Regions from separate parts of the Streptomyces sp. NPDC104831 genome, predicted to be linked through region 1. Evidence: predicted binding sites of a transcription regulator. Region 1 holds the regulator's gene; the other holds the start of a gene.
The links. The regulator HspR, encoded in region 1, represses chaperone genes until heat shock. The targets are predictions, from matches to a motif close to TTGAGNNNNNNNNNCTCAA.
Positions count from the first base shown of each region.

Region 2: lon (endopeptidase La) is a predicted target of HspR. The motif match lies at 1,524-1,542, and genes of this name have one in related genera.

Region 1 covers NZ_JBVJOT010000025.1:43,966-51,169, forward strand. The annotation lists gene ACZ63H_RS18680 (MraY family glycosyltransferase) at 1-991, shown strand, start outside; gene dnaK (molecular chaperone DnaK) at 1,086-2,921, shown strand; gene grpE (nucleotide exchange factor GrpE) at 2,918-3,586, shown strand; gene dnaJ (molecular chaperone DnaJ) at 3,617-4,783, shown strand; gene ACZ63H_RS18700 (heat shock protein transcriptional repressor HspR) at 4,789-5,256, shown strand; gene ACZ63H_RS18705 (PA14 domain-containing protein) at 5,306-6,751, opposite strand; gene ACZ63H_RS18710 (sugar ABC transporter substrate-binding protein) at 7,044-7,204, shown strand, end outside.
Region 2 covers NZ_JBVJOT010000007.1:73,152-80,355, forward strand. The annotation lists gene ACZ63H_RS07195 (response regulator transcription factor) at 1-439, opposite strand, end outside; gene ACZ63H_RS07200 (spermine/spermidine synthase domain-containing protein) at 552-1,229, opposite strand; gene lon (endopeptidase La) at 1,565-3,991, shown strand; gene ACZ63H_RS07210 (SpoIIE family protein phosphatase) at 4,076-6,424, opposite strand; gene ACZ63H_RS07215 (lysozyme) at 6,611-7,204, opposite strand, start outside.

The DNA of each region.
Region 1 (7,204 bases):
CCTGCTGACCGCCGTGCTCGCCGCGGCGCTGCGGGCGCCCGCCCTGCGGGCCGGGATCTGCGACCGGCGCCGCCAGCGTCCCCTCCCGCTGCTCGGCGGGCTCGCCGTCGTGGCCGTCACCTGCCTGGTCGCCGGGGTGGGGCAGTGGAGCCGGGTGGCCCCGCTCGGGGAGGGCGTCGGGCAGCTGCTGACGGCGGCCGCCGCGATCGCCGCCCTGGGCCTGGTGGCCGACGTGTGGCGGCTGCGCGCCCGGGTGCTCGTCGCCGGCACGGCCGTGGCGGCGGTCTGGGTGGTGCCCTACGACGACACGGGCCTGCCGGGCGGGGTGCTGGCCGTCGGCTGGATCGTGTGCACCACCCTCGCCTTCCGCGGGCTGGACCACGCCGACGGGCTGGCCGGGACGGTCGGGGTGATCACCGCCTTCGGGGTGGGCGCCTGCGCCGCCGCCGAGGTGATGGACGGTCTCGCGGTGCTGCTGAGCGTGGTCGCCGCCGCCCTCACCGGCTTCCTGATGCACAACTGGCACCCGGCGCGGGTCGGTCTCGGCGCCTGCGGCTCGCTGTTCACCGGGTTCGTGCTGTCCTCCGCCGTCGTCTTCACGCGCGCGGGGTACGCGCTCGGGCCGAGCGCGGCCGTGGTGTTCTGCCTGGCCGCCGTCGCCGTCGCCGACGCCCTGCTGGTCGTCCTCGCCCGGACCACCGCCCGGCGCCCGCTGCTGCGGCGCGGCCCGGACCACCTCGCGCACCGGCTGCGCCGGCTCGGGCTCACCCCGCAGGGGTCGGTCGTGCTGCTCGGGGCCGCCTCGTTCTCCTCGGTGCTCGTCGGGGTACTGGTGCACGCGGGGTGGACCGGGAAGGGGGCCGCGCTCTGGGTGGCCGGCGCGGTCGTCGTCGTCGTGATCCCCCTCGTACTCCTTCGGGTGCCTGTCCCGCAGCCGAGGCGGCCGGCATCGACGCGGGTCAGCGGGCACTTGCGCGTAAGGAGCGGATAAGAGTTGAGTCCGACTGACTCAGGTCTGTTGACCCCGCGCTCCTCCTCGTGCACACTTGAGCCTGTTCCACTCAAGTCAGCTGGAGGAATCAACCATGGCACGTGCGGTCGGCATCGACCTGGGCACGACTAACTCCGTCGTCAGCGTTCTGGAGGGCGGCGAGCCCACCGTCATCACCAACGCCGAGGGTGCCAGGACCACGCCGTCCGTCGTCGCCTTCGCGAAGAACGGCGAGGTGCTCGTCGGCGAGGTGGCCAAGCGCCAGGCGGTCACCAACGTCGACCGGACCATCCGGTCCGTCAAGCGCCACATGGGCACCGACTGGAAGATCGCGCTCGACGGGAAGGACTTCAACCCGCAGCAGATCTCCGCGTTCATCCTGCAGAAGCTGAAGCGGGACGCCGAGGCCTACCTGGGCGAGAAGGTCACGGACGCGGTCATCACCGTCCCGGCCTACTTCAACGACTCCGAGCGCCAGGCGACGAAGGAGGCCGGCGAGATCGCCGGTCTGAACGTCCTGCGCATCGTCAACGAGCCGACCGCCGCGGCCCTCGCCTACGGCCTCGACAAGGACGACCAGACGATCCTCGTCTTCGACCTCGGCGGCGGCACCTTCGACGTGTCCCTGCTGGAGATCGGCGACGGCGTCGTCGAGGTGAAGGCCACCAACGGTGACAACCACCTCGGTGGTGACGACTGGGACCAGCGCGTCGTCGACTACCTGGTCAAGCAGTTCCAGTCCGGTCACGGCGTGGACCTGTCCAAGGACAAGATGGCCCTCCAGCGCCTCCGCGAGGCCGCCGAGAAGGCCAAGATCGAGCTGTCCTCCTCCACCGAGACCTCGATCAACCTGCCGTACATCACGGCGTCCGCCGAGGGCCCGCTGCACCTGGACGAGAAGCTCACCCGCGCCCAGTTCCAGCAGCTGACGGCCGACCTGCTGGAGCGCTGCAAGACGCCGTTCCACAACGTCATCAAGGACGCCGGCATCTCCATCAACGAGATCGACCACGTCGTGCTCGTCGGTGGCTCCACCCGTATGCCCGCCGTCGCCGAACTGGTCAAGGAGCTGACCGGCGGCAAGGAGGCCAACAAGGGTGTGAACCCGGACGAGGTCGTCGCCATCGGCGCCTCGCTCCAGGCCGGTGTCCTCAAGGGCGAGGTCAAGGACGTCCTGCTGCTCGACGTCACCCCGCTGTCCCTCGGCATCGAGACCAAGGGCGGCATCATGACCAAGCTGATCGAGCGCAACACCACGATCCCGACCAAGCGCTCGGAGATCTTCACCACGGCCGAGGACAACCAGCCGTCGGTGCAGATCCAGGTCTACCAGGGCGAGCGCGAGATCGCCGCGTACAACAAGAAGCTCGGCATGTTCGAGCTGACCGGTCTGCCGCCGGCGCCCCGCGGCGTCCCGCAGATCGAGGTCTCCTTCGACATCGACGCCAACGGCATCATGCACGTCACGGCGAAGGACCTCGGCACCGGCAAGGAGCAGAAGATGACCGTCACCGGCGGCTCCTCGCTCCCGAAGGACGAGGTCGACCGCATGCGCGAGGAGGCCGAGCGCTACGCGGAGGAGGACCACAAGCGCCGCGAGGCCGCCGAGACCCGCAACCAGGGCGAGCAGCTCGTCTACCAGACCGAGAAGTTCCTCAAGGACAACGAGGACAAGGTCCCCGGCGAGGTCAAGACCGAGGTGGAGTCCGCCGTCGCCGAGCTGAAGGAGAAGCTCAAGGGCGAGGACACCGCCGAGATCCGCACCGCCACCGAGAAGGTCGCGGCCGTCTCGCAGAAGCTGGGCCAGGCCCTGTACGCCGACGCCCAGGGCGCCCAGGCCGCCGGCGGTGCCCCCGCCGGTGACGCCAAGGACGACGACGTCGTGGACGCCGAGATCGTGGACGACGAGCGCAAGGACGGTGCCGCGTGACGGAGGAGACCCCGGGCTTCGAGGAGAAGCCCGACGTCCCCTCCGGCGCCACCTCCGACGACGCCGAGCCGAAGGCCGCCCCCGAGGAGGGGGCGGCCCCGGCCGGGGACGGACCCGCAGAGAACGCCGGTCTGGTCGCCCAGCTGGACCAGGTGCGCACGGCGCTCAGCGAGCGCACGGCGGACCTCCAGCGCCTCCAGGCCGAGTACCAGAACTACCGCCGCCGCGTCGAGCGCGACCGGGCCGCGGTCAAGGAGATCGCCGTGGCGAACCTCCTGACCGAGCTGCTCCCGGTGCTCGACGACATCGGCCGGGCACGGGAACACGGCGAACTGGTCGGCGGCTTCAAGTCGGTGGCCGAGTCGCTGGAGACCGTCGCGGCCAAGATGGGCCTGCAGCAGTTCGGCAAGGAGGGCGAGCCCTTCGACCCGACGATCCACGAGGCCCTGATGCACTCCTACGCGCCGGACGTCACCGAGACGACCTGCGTGGCGATCCTGCAGCCCGGGTATCGCATCGGCGAGCGCACCATCCGCCCCGCGCGGGTGGCCGTGGCCGAGCCGCAGCCGGGCGCGCAGACCGTCAAGGCGGACCAGGCCGAGGGTGCCGAGGAGGACACGGCGGCGGACGGCGACAAGGAGAACGGTGGCCCGGACGAGGGCTGACGTGACAGAGGGGAAGGAGGGACGTCGGGGATGAGCACCAAGGACTTCATCGAGAAGGACTACTACAAGGTCCTCGGCGTCCCCAAGGACGCCACCGACGCCGAGATCAAGAAGGCGTACCGCAAGCTCGCCCGCGAGTTCCACCCGGACGCCAACAAGGGCAACGCCAAGGCCGAGGAGCGCTTCAAGGAGATCTCCGAGGCGAACGACGTCCTCGGCGACCCCAAGAAGCGCAAGGAGTACGACGAGGCGCGCGCGCTCTTCGGCAGCGGCGGCTTCCGCCCCGGGCCGGGCGCGGCCGGCGGCTCCTTCAACTTCGACCTGGGCGACCTCTTCGGGGGCGCCGCCCAGGGCGGAGGCTTCGGCGGCGGCATCGGTGACGTCTTCGGGGGCCTGTTCAACCGCGGCGGCACCGCGGGCCCGCGGACCCAGCCCCGGCGCGGCCAGGACGTCGAGTCCGAGGTGACGCTGAGCTTCACGGAGGCCATCGAGGGCGCCACGGTGCCCCTGCGGATGTCCTCCCAGGCGCCCTGCAAGGCATGCTCGGGCACCGGCGACAAGAACGGCACGCCGCGCGTGTGCCCGACCTGCGTCGGCACCGGACAGGTCGCGCGGGGCTCCGGCGGCGGCTTCTCGCTCACCGACCCCTGCCCCGACTGCAAGGGCCGTGGCCTGATCGCCGAGCAGCCCTGCGAGGAGTGCAAGGGCAGCGGACGCGCCAAGTCGTCGCGGACCATGCAGGTCCGCATCCCCGCGGGGGTGACCGACGGCCAGCGCATCCGGCTGCGCGGCAAGGGCGCGCCCGGCGAGCGGGGCGGCCCGGCCGGCGACCTGTACGTGGTCGTCCACGTCGGGGAGCACCCGGTGTTCGGGCGCAAGGGCGACAACCTCACCGTCACCGTGCCGGTGACGTATCCCGAGGCGGCCCTCGGCGGAGAGGTGCGGGTGCCGACCCTCGGCGGTCCGCCCGTCACCCTGAAACTGCCCCCCGGCACCCCGAACGGCCGTACGATGCGGGCCCGGGGCAAGGGCGCGGTCCGCAAGGACGGCACCCGCGGCGATCTGCTGGTCACCGTGGAGGTGCGTGTCCCCACGGACCTGTCGGGGAAGGCTCGTGACGCACTGGAGGCGTATCGCGAGGCGACCGCGGGCGAGGACCCGCGGGCGGAGCTGTTCGAGGCCGCGAAGGGAGCTTGAGAGTGATGGATGGCCGTCGTCCCCGCCAGCGCGGTGGTTTCTCACCGTACGAACTGACCGATGAGACCCCGGTCTACGTCATCTCGGTGGCGGCCCAGCTCTCCGGACTCCACCCGCAGACGCTGCGCCAGTACGACCGGCTGGGCCTGGTCTCCCCGGACCGCACCGCGGGCCGGGGCCGGCGCTACTCGGCGCGGGACATCGAACTGCTCCGCCAGGTGCAGCAGTTGTCGCAGGACGAGGGCATCAACCTGGCCGGCATCAAGCGGATCATCGAGCTGGAGAACCAGGTCGCCGCGCTCCAGTCCCGGGTCGCGGAGCTGGAGGCGGCCCTGGACGGCGCGGCGGCGGCGATGCGGCAGCGCGAGGCCGCGGTGCACGCCTCCTACCGGCGCGACCTGGTGCCGTACCAGGAGGTCCAGCAGACCAGCGCGCTGGTGGTGTGGCGGCCCAAGCGGCAGCAGCAGGACTGACGGCGCGTACCGCACGTGGAGGGGCCCGGGTTCACCCGGGCCCCTTCTTCTACGCTCCGGCGCCGCCGGCCGGGGGCTCGGCGCCCTCGTCCTCCGGCGTGCCCAGCTCGGTGGCGACCACCACGTCGGCCTCGCCGGTCTGCCTGTAGCGGGAGTTCCCGGACGAGTCGACGGCATCGACGAAGAAGCAGCGCTGATCGCCGTCGGGGACCGTGGTGTGCCGGTAGGAGGTGACGTCGGGCATCAGCCAGGCGGTCTCGGAGGCGGAGCAGACGCTCTCCTCGCCGTCGCTGAGGACCTCGCCCACGTAGACGGAGTACCGCAGCAGGTCGGGCGCCGGGTTCTTGTCCCAGGTGAGCTCGAAGCCGTAGTCGGTCGGGGTGGCCTTCAGCCCGGTGACCGGCGGCGGCGGGGTGTCGTCCCGGCGCTCGCCGGTGACGGCGGCGGACCGGGCGGACTCGTTGCCCGCCGCGTCCATCGCGGACACCCGGTAGTAGTAGGTGGTGCCCACCGCGGCCGTGGCGTCCCGGTAGGACCGTTCCGCGGTGTCACCGACGCGGGTGTAGGTGCCGGTCGCGCTCGTCGCCCGGTAGACCCGGTAGGAGGCCGCGCCGGTCACCTGGCTCCAGCCGACGCGCAGGCCGCCTTGCTCGGAGGCGTCGGTGATCTCCAGGCCGGCCGGCGCGCCGGGCGCGGTGCGGTCGGCGGTGGTGACGGGCTTGTCGGCCGTGCCCGCGGACTCGTTGCGGGCCTTGTCGTAGGCGCGGACCTCGTAGTAGAAGGTCTCGCCGGTCACCGGGAGGGTGGTGTCGGTGTAGCTGGTGGCGGTGGTCGTCGCCAGCGGCGCGGCCTCGAACGGGCGGCCCTGCAGCCGCCGGTAGAGGCGGTAACCGGCGAGGTCCATCTCCTTGTTCTTCGACCAGCTCACCTTGGCCCGGCCGGTCGCGGGGTCGTACGACACCGAGGCCCCGGACGGCACCAGGGGCTTGACCTTGTCCACGTCGGCCGTGGTGCGGGGGGTGTAGGCGAAGGAGACGTCCGCGGCGCCGGTCCAGTTGACGAAGTCCACGCGGAGCGTGTGCTTGCCGGAGGGGATCGTGACGTTGACGGTCTTCTTCTGGGTCGTGGAGACGTTCTTCCACAGGTCGACCTTGCGGCTGCCGTCCAGGTACACCCGGATGCCGTCCTGGGCGGTGACCGGCAGGGCGAAGGGCCCGCCGGAGCCGAAGTCGCGGGTCACGGTCCAGCGGACGCCGAAGTTGTCCTTGGGCAGGCCCGCGGCCGGGGCGCCGGTGCCCCACTTCTCGGCGACGGCGCTGTCGCAGTCGGTCTTCTTCGGGGTGCCCTTGAAGGTGGTGTTCGCGAAGAACTGCCGCTGGTACACGGGGGAGGCGCAGCTCACGGCGGCGGACGCGGACGGGGCGACGGCGCTCAGCAGGGCGCCGGCTGCGGCGAGCACGACGGCCGTGGCGGTCGCGCGTCTGGCTGGGTTCATTCGTTCCTCTGATCGAGTCGGAGGGCGGCCCGGGGCCGCCGATGGTCACGACTCGCGGTGAACCGGGTTGGTTGTACAGATCTCCATCACCTGTGAACTTCCTTGGTGTGCAGGGGAGGTAACAGTGCTTTGCAGGGGGTTTCGCGCAACCTTCACAATTGCTGCTGAGCGTGGTGTTGCGCACTCGTTAAGTGATTTTTCTTGACGCCGGGCGGGCGTGCCGCGTTGTCTTTTCAGACACCCGGGTCGTAGCGCACCACCCCTCCGTACCACACCTGAAGTGAGCCCCCGAATGCGTCGTATCGCCATGTCCGTGGCCGCCTCCACGATGACTCTCTCGCTTGCCGGCTGCGGCGTGCTGAACGCGACGGGGGACGGCGCGAGCGCGAGCCCGACCAAGGGTGACGACATCACCGTGGGCCTGCTGCTGCCGGAGAAGGCGAACACCCGCTA
Region 2 (7,204 bases), on a different contig from region 1:
GCGTGGCGGCGGCCAGCGCGGCCCGCTCCACCCGGCGCAGCAGCACGTGCACCCGGGCCGCCAGTTCCCGCATGGAGAACGGCTTGGTCATGTAGTCGTCGGCGCCCACGCCGAGCCCGACCAGCATGTCCGTCTCGTCGTCGCGTGCGGTGAGCATCAGCACCGGCACCGGCCGCTGCGCCTGCACCCGCCGGCACACCTCGAGGCCGTCGAAGCCGGGCAGCATGATGTCCAGGATCAGCAGGTCGGGCTGCCATGCCTCGGCCGTGTCGACGGCGGCCGGTCCGTCGGCCGCCGTTTGCACCAGAAATCCCTCGGCGCGGAGCCGGGCCGCGATGGCGTCGACGATCGTGGGGTCGTCCTCGACGACCAGCACCCGGCGCTGTGCGCCCGGGGTGGTCGTCGCCGCGCCGCTCTGGGAGGTGTGTGTCTGCTCCATCGCCCGCCCCTGTTGTTGCTTTCCGGAATCCGTGGGGTGATCCCATGTCTGCGTTCGACGCTTGAATGATCCGCGTCAGGGCAGCACATTACGGGGACTCGCCGCGCTGTCGCTATCCAGGTCGGACGGCGAGGTGGACGACGTCGGGAACGCCCCGGGCAACGGGCACCTCTTCGGTACGCACCTGCTGGAACCCGGCATTCCGCAAGGTTCCTTCAAATTCCGGAGAGGGTTCGGCGGACCATACCGCGAGTACTCCGCCGGGCCTCAACAGCCGTGCGCAGGCGGCGAGTCCGGCCGGCGCGTAGAGGCTGTCGTTGTCCTCGGTGACGGTCCAGCCGGGGCCGTTGTCGATGTCGAGGCACAGCGCGTCGAACGTGTCGGATGTCTCATTGACGTAGGTCACGAGATCCGCTCGCACGATCGTGGTGCGCGGGTCGGCGAGCGCGCCGGCGGAGATCTCGGACAGCGGGCCGTCCCGGTGCCAGTCGATGACGGCGGGCTCCCGCTCCACGACGGTGATCCGCCCCCACCCCGGGTCGGCCGCGGCGTGTGCGAGCGAGAAGCCCACGCCCAGCCCGCCGATCAGCACCGCCGGGGCGGGCCGCCCGTCCAGCGCGTCCCGCGCGGCGTCGACCAGCAGCCGTTCCGAGCGGCCGTCGGAGGTGTCCATCAGGAAGCAGCCGTTGGCGATGATCTGGAGGAGCGCGCCGTGCCTGCGCAGCACCACCTCGCCGTAGGGGCCTTCGCGTCGATCCAGGACCACGGGAGTGTCGTACACGGCAGTCATGCCCCCCATCCTGCTCGAACAGGGGCGGGCGGTCACGGGATTTGCGCGGGACGCCCACGGACGGGTGGCCCCGGGCGGGGCGCACGGATGCCCGGCGGGTGGGAGGGCGCCGCGCACCGCCCCGCGTCCGGCGCCGGCGCGGACGGCGGCGCCCCGGCGGCCCGGCGCGGGCCCCGGCGGCAGGGCGCGCCACCCCGTGGGGCCCGGAGAAGTCCCGTGACGCCGCACTCCCTTGGCCGTACGTGATCGCTCACAGCGAACAAGGCCCTGGGAACAATCGGCGGCGCCGGAACATTGAGTCGGCATAGCTCAAGTTGACTGCCTAAGGGGAGATCATGGCTGCTGAGTCACCGGCGTTCACGCTGACCCTGCCCGTGCTGCCGCTCGACGACGAGGTCGTGCTGCCCGGGATGGTGGTTCCGCTGGACCTGAGCGACGCCGAGGTACGGGCCGCGGTGGAGGCCGCGCAGGCCGCCGCCCGTTCCGAACCCGGAAAGCCCAAGGTGCTGCTGGTGCCGCGCATCGACGGCACGTACGCCAGGACCGGCGTCCTCGGCACGGTCGAGCAGGTCGGCCGGCTGGCCGACGGTGACCCCGGCGCCCTGATCCGCGGCCGCGACCGGGTCCGCATCGGCGCCGGCACCACCGGGCCGGGCGCCGCGCTCTGGGTGGAGGGCGCCCGCGTCGAGGAGGGCGTCCCGGAGCCGCTGCCCGGGCAGGTCGCCGAACTGGTCAAGGAGTACAAGGCGCTCGCCACCAGCTGGCTGCGCAAGCGCGGCGCCTGGCAGGTCGTGGACCGCGTCCAGGCCATCGACGACGTGTCCGCGCTCGCCGACAACTCCGGCTACTCGCCCTTCCTGACCACCGAACAGAAGGTCGAACTGCTGGAGACCGCCGACCCGGTGGCCCGCCTGCGCCTCGCCACCCAGCAACTGCGCGACCACCTCGCCGAGCAGGAGGTGGCCGAGACCATCGCCAAGGACGTCCAGGAAGGCGTCGACAAGCAGCAGCGCGAGTTCCTGCTGCGCCGTCAGCTGGAGGCCGTCCGCAAGGAACTGCGCGAGCTGAACGGCGAGCAGGAGGGCGAGGAGTCCGACGACTACCGCGCCCGCGTGGAGGCCGCCGACCTGCCGGAGAAGGTCCGCGAGGCCGCCCTGAAGGAGGTCGACAAGCTGGAGCGCGCCTCCGACCAGTCGCCCGAGGGCTCCTGGATCCGCACCTGGCTGGACACCGTCCTGGAGATGCCGTGGAACGAGCGGACCGATGACGCTTCCGCGTACGACATCCGGGGCGCCAGGGCCGTGCTGGACGCCGAGCACGCGGGCCTGGAGGACGTCAAGGAACGCATCACCGAGTACCTGGCCGTGCGCAAGCGGCGCACCGACCGGGGCCTGGGCGTCATCGGCGGGCGGCGCGGCGGCGCCGTCCTCGCCCTGGTGGGCCCGCCCGGCGTCGGCAAGACCAGTCTCGGGGAGTCCGTCGCGCACGCCATGGGCCGCAAGTTCGTCCGGGTCGCCCTCGGCGGCGTCCGCGACGAGGCCGAGATCCGCGGCCACCGCCGCACGTACGTCGGCGCGCTGCCCGGCCGGATCGTGCGCGCGATCAAGGAGGCCGGGTCGATGAACCCGGTGGTCCTGCTGGATGAGATCGACAAGGTCGGCTCCGACTTCCGGGGCGACCCGGCCGCCGCCCTGCTCGAAGTCCTCGACCCGGCGCAGAACCACACCTTCCGCGACCACTACCTGGAGGTCGAGCTGGACCTCTCCGACGTGGTCTTCCTCGCCACCGCCAACGTCCTGGAGGCCATCCCGGAGGCCCTCGCCGACCGCATGGAGATCGTCCGCCTGGACGGCTACACCGAGGACGAGAAGGTCGTCATCGCCCGTGACCACTTGCTCCCGCGCCAGCTGGAGCGCACGGGCCTGGACCGGGACGAGGTCACCCTGGAGGAGGGCGCCCTGCGCAAGCTGGCCGGGGAGTACACCCGCGAGGCGGGCGTGCGCACCCTGGAGCGCTCGATCGCGCGCCTGCTCCGCAAGGTCGCCGCCCAGCACGAACTGGGCGAGCGTCAGCTGCCGTTCACCGTCACCGAAGACGATCTGCGCGACCTGATCGGCCGGCCGCACCACGTGCCCGAGTCCGCCCAGGACCCGGCCGAGCGCCGTACGGCCGTGCCCGGCGTGGCGACCGGTCTCGCGGTCACCGGCGCGGGCGGCGACGTGCTCTACGTGGAGGCGTCCCTGGCCGACCCGGAGACGGGCGCGGCCGGGCTCACCCTCACCGGCCAGCTGGGCGACGTGATGAAGGAGTCGGCGCAGATCGCGCTGAGCTTCCTGCGCAGCCACGGCGCCGAGCTGGAGCTGCCGGTGGCCGACCTGAAGGACCGGGGCGTGCACATCCACTTCCCGGCGGGCGCGGTGCCCAAGGACGGCCCGAGCGCGGGCATCACGATGACCACGGCCCTCGCCTCGCTGCTCTCCGGCCGCCTGGTCCGCACCGACGTCGCCATGACCGGCGAGGTCTCGCTGACCGGCCGCGTCCTGCCCATCGGCGGGGTGAAGCAGAAGCTGCTCGCCGCCCACCGCGCCGGGGTGACCACCGTGATCATCCCCAAGCGCAACGAGCCCGACCTGGACGACGTCCCGGCCGAGGTGCTGGACAAGCTCGACGTCCACACCGTCACGGACGTCCGCCAGGTCCTGGAACTGGCGCTCGCGCCGGCCGTGAACGGCGCGGAGCCGGCGGTTCCCGTGGCGGCGTGACGGACGCCGCGGGAAAGGCGGGGCCCGGGTTCCGTGAGGGAGGCCCGGGCCCCGGCCGTGCCGCGTCCGGCGTCCGGCGTCCGCTCAGGGCGCGGCCGGGGACTGCTCCGCCCACACCGTCTTGCCCGTCCGCTCGTGCCGGGTGCCCCAGCGCTCGGCGAGCTGGGCGACCAGCAGCAGGCCCCGGCCGCCCTCGTCGAAGATCCGGGCCCGGCGCATGTGCGGGGTGCTGCCGCCGGCGTCGTACACCTCGCAGATCAGGCCGGTGCCCGGGCGGAGCAGCCGCAGCCGGATGGGCGGGCGGCCGTAGCGGATGGCGTTGGTGACCAGCTCGCTGGCGATCAGCTCGGTGGTGAACACGGCGTCCGCCAGGCCCCAGGCGGACAGCTGCTCGTCCACGTACCGGCGGACCCGGGAGACCACGGTCGGCTCGTTGTCCAGTTCCCAGCAGGCCACCCGGTCCCCGTGCAGGGCCCGGGTGCGGGCCAGCAGCAGGGCGATGTCGTCCTCGGGGTGGTGGCCGAGCAGCTCGGTGAGGACCCGGTCGCACACCGAGTCCAGCGGGGACGCGGGGTCTTCGGCCGCCCTTTCCAGCGCCCGGCCGAGGGCGTGGTCGCGGGCCCCGGACGGCCCGTTCGCGCAGAGCGCGAGGACGCTGCCCTCGGGCAGTTCCGTCTCGACCGTCTCGAAGGGCGGCCCGCCCATGCCCAGCGGCGGACCGGCGGGCACGTCGAGGAAGCGGACGGCGCCGTCCGGGTCCGCCACGGCGGGCGGCGGATGCCCGGCCCGGGCCGCCGCGCACCGGCGCGAGACGGGGTCGTAGACGGCGTACAGGCAGGTGGTGCCGATGCCGCCGGCGGTCTCGCCGGCCGGGTCCGCGCTGCCCTCGTCGGCGGCCAGCCGCAGCACCAGGTCGTCCAGGTGGGTGAGCAGCTCGTCGGGGGGCAGGTCCACGTCGGCCAGGGTGCGCACCGCCGTGCGCAGCCGGCCCACGGCGGCGGAGACGCGGATGCCGTGGCCGACCACGTCGCCCACGACGAGCGCCACCCGCGCCCCCGACAGCGGGATCACGTCGAACCAGTCGCCGCCCGGACCGGCCCCGTTCACGGCCGGCAGGCAGCGGGTGGCGATCTCCAGGGCGGCCTGGACGGGCGGCGGGTGCGGGAGCAGACCGTGCCGCAGCGGCGCCGGAGCGCGGGGCGGGGCCTCGGCGCGGGCCTGCTCGACGCAGGCGGCGGCCTTGGCGGCGAACTCCTCGGCGAGCCGCACGTCCTCCGGTCCGAAGGGCCCCCGCCCCCAGGTGCGGCCGAACAGGGCCACGCCGAGCGGGTCGCCCCCGGTGAGCAGCGGCACCGCCAGCAGGAACCGCGTCCCGGACGCGCGCAGCCACCCGGCGCACGGGTCCAGCGCCGCCCACTCGGCGATGCCCGGTTCCGCCGTGTCGTACAGCAGCGGGCGGGCCGTCGCCAGGCACCGGGCGGGCGGCGAGCCGGCCGGGCAGACGACCGCCTCGCCGACGCAGGTGCCCCGGGCGGGCTCGCCTCCCGGGTCCGCGCGCAGGGCGGCCCGGCGCAGCACGACCTGGCCCGGCGGCGGGCCGCCGGCCCCGGAGCGCGGGTGGTCCAGCAGGTCGACCGTCATGGCGTCGGCCAGCCGCGGGACCGTGGCCTTGCCCAGTTCCTGGGCGGCGAGGACCTGGTCCGCCGCCCGGGCGCGGGCGTCGGGCTCGCCCGCCGGGCGCTGCCGGCCGGCGCCGCCGGGGGCCGGTGGCGGCAGGGACAGGCAGACGGCCCGGACCCGGCCGTCGGCGTCCTTCAGGGGGGTCAGGGCGGCGGCCCGGGGGAGGTCCGGGCCGAGCGGTCCGCGCGCCTCCTGCGGCCGGCCGGTCTCCAGCGCGGCCCGCATGGACCGCTCGGCCTCCTCGCTCGCGGCGCCGGGCACGATGTGGCCGAGGCGCAGCCCGCGCATCGCGGCCTCGGGCAGGGCGAGCGCCTCCTCCAGCCGGCGGTTGGCCCGCAGCAGGCGCAGGTCGGGGCCGAAGAGGGCCAGTGGAAAGGGGGACTGGAGGAAGGTCCACTCCTCCAGGGGGTCGCCCCGGGGCGGCTGCGGCCGGGCCGTCACCGCGCTCACCACGAGCCAGTCGGTGCGCCCGGTGCCGGAGGTCCGGCGGTGGGCGATGACGTCCAGCTCCAGGCGCCGGCCGTCCTGGTGGCGCAGCGGGACGGTCCCGTGCCAGCGGCCCTGCCCGGCCAGCGTGCGGCGGGTGGCGGCCGGGTCGGTGGCCGGGTCGGTGGCGAGCAGCGCGGCGGCGGGCCGGCCGATCACCGCCGGGGAGTCGTAGCCGAGCAGCCGGCGCGCGCCGTCGCTCCAGCCGGTCAGGATGCCCCGCTCATCGATGGTGGCCGTGGCCGTGTACGTCGACTGTCGCTCCATCGCCGCTCATCTCGCCCTTGCTCGGCAGGCTCTCCTGACCAGCATGATCCCGGACGGGGCGGAGCACCAACGCAGGGCCGCGGCGGGCGGGGACGGCCCCCGTCCGCCCCCCGTGCGCGCCGGACGCGCACGGGGTGTGCGCCGCAGCCGCCCCGCCCCGGGCCGGCCCGGGGGCCGGCCGCCGCCTCAGCCGTTGGCCAGGGCCTGCACCCGGTCCAGGGCGCCGTTGAACTTGTCGTGGTCGCCGACGGTCGGGCCGGAGGAGGTGTACTGCCACATGGTGTAGAACGACCACCCGGCCGGCAGGGTCCCCGGGTCGGTGGCGTAGCGGGCGATCCACAGCGGGTTGTTCACCGCGAAGCCGCCGTAGTTGCCGGTGCACTGGGTCCACCAGCTGGTGGCCGTGTAGATCACGGCGTACCGCCCGGTGCGCGCCTTGTAGGTGTTGACGAAGTCGGCGATCCAGCTGACCATCTGGCTCGCGGTCTTCCCGTAACACGCGGCGCCGTACGGGTTCCACTCGATGTCGAGGGCGCCGGGCAGGGTCTTGCCGTCCCCGGACCAGCCGCCGCCGTGGTCGACGAAGTAGTTGGCCTGGGTGGCGCCGCTGGTGGTGTCCGGGGTGGCGAAGTGGTAGGCGCCGCGGATCATGCCCACGTTGTAGGAGCCGTTGTACTGCTGGGCGAAGTAGGGGTTCGTGTAGTACGTGCCCTCCGTCGCCTTCGTGTACGCCCAGCGCACCCCGCTGCCCCACAGCGTGGACCAGGCGACGTTGCCCTG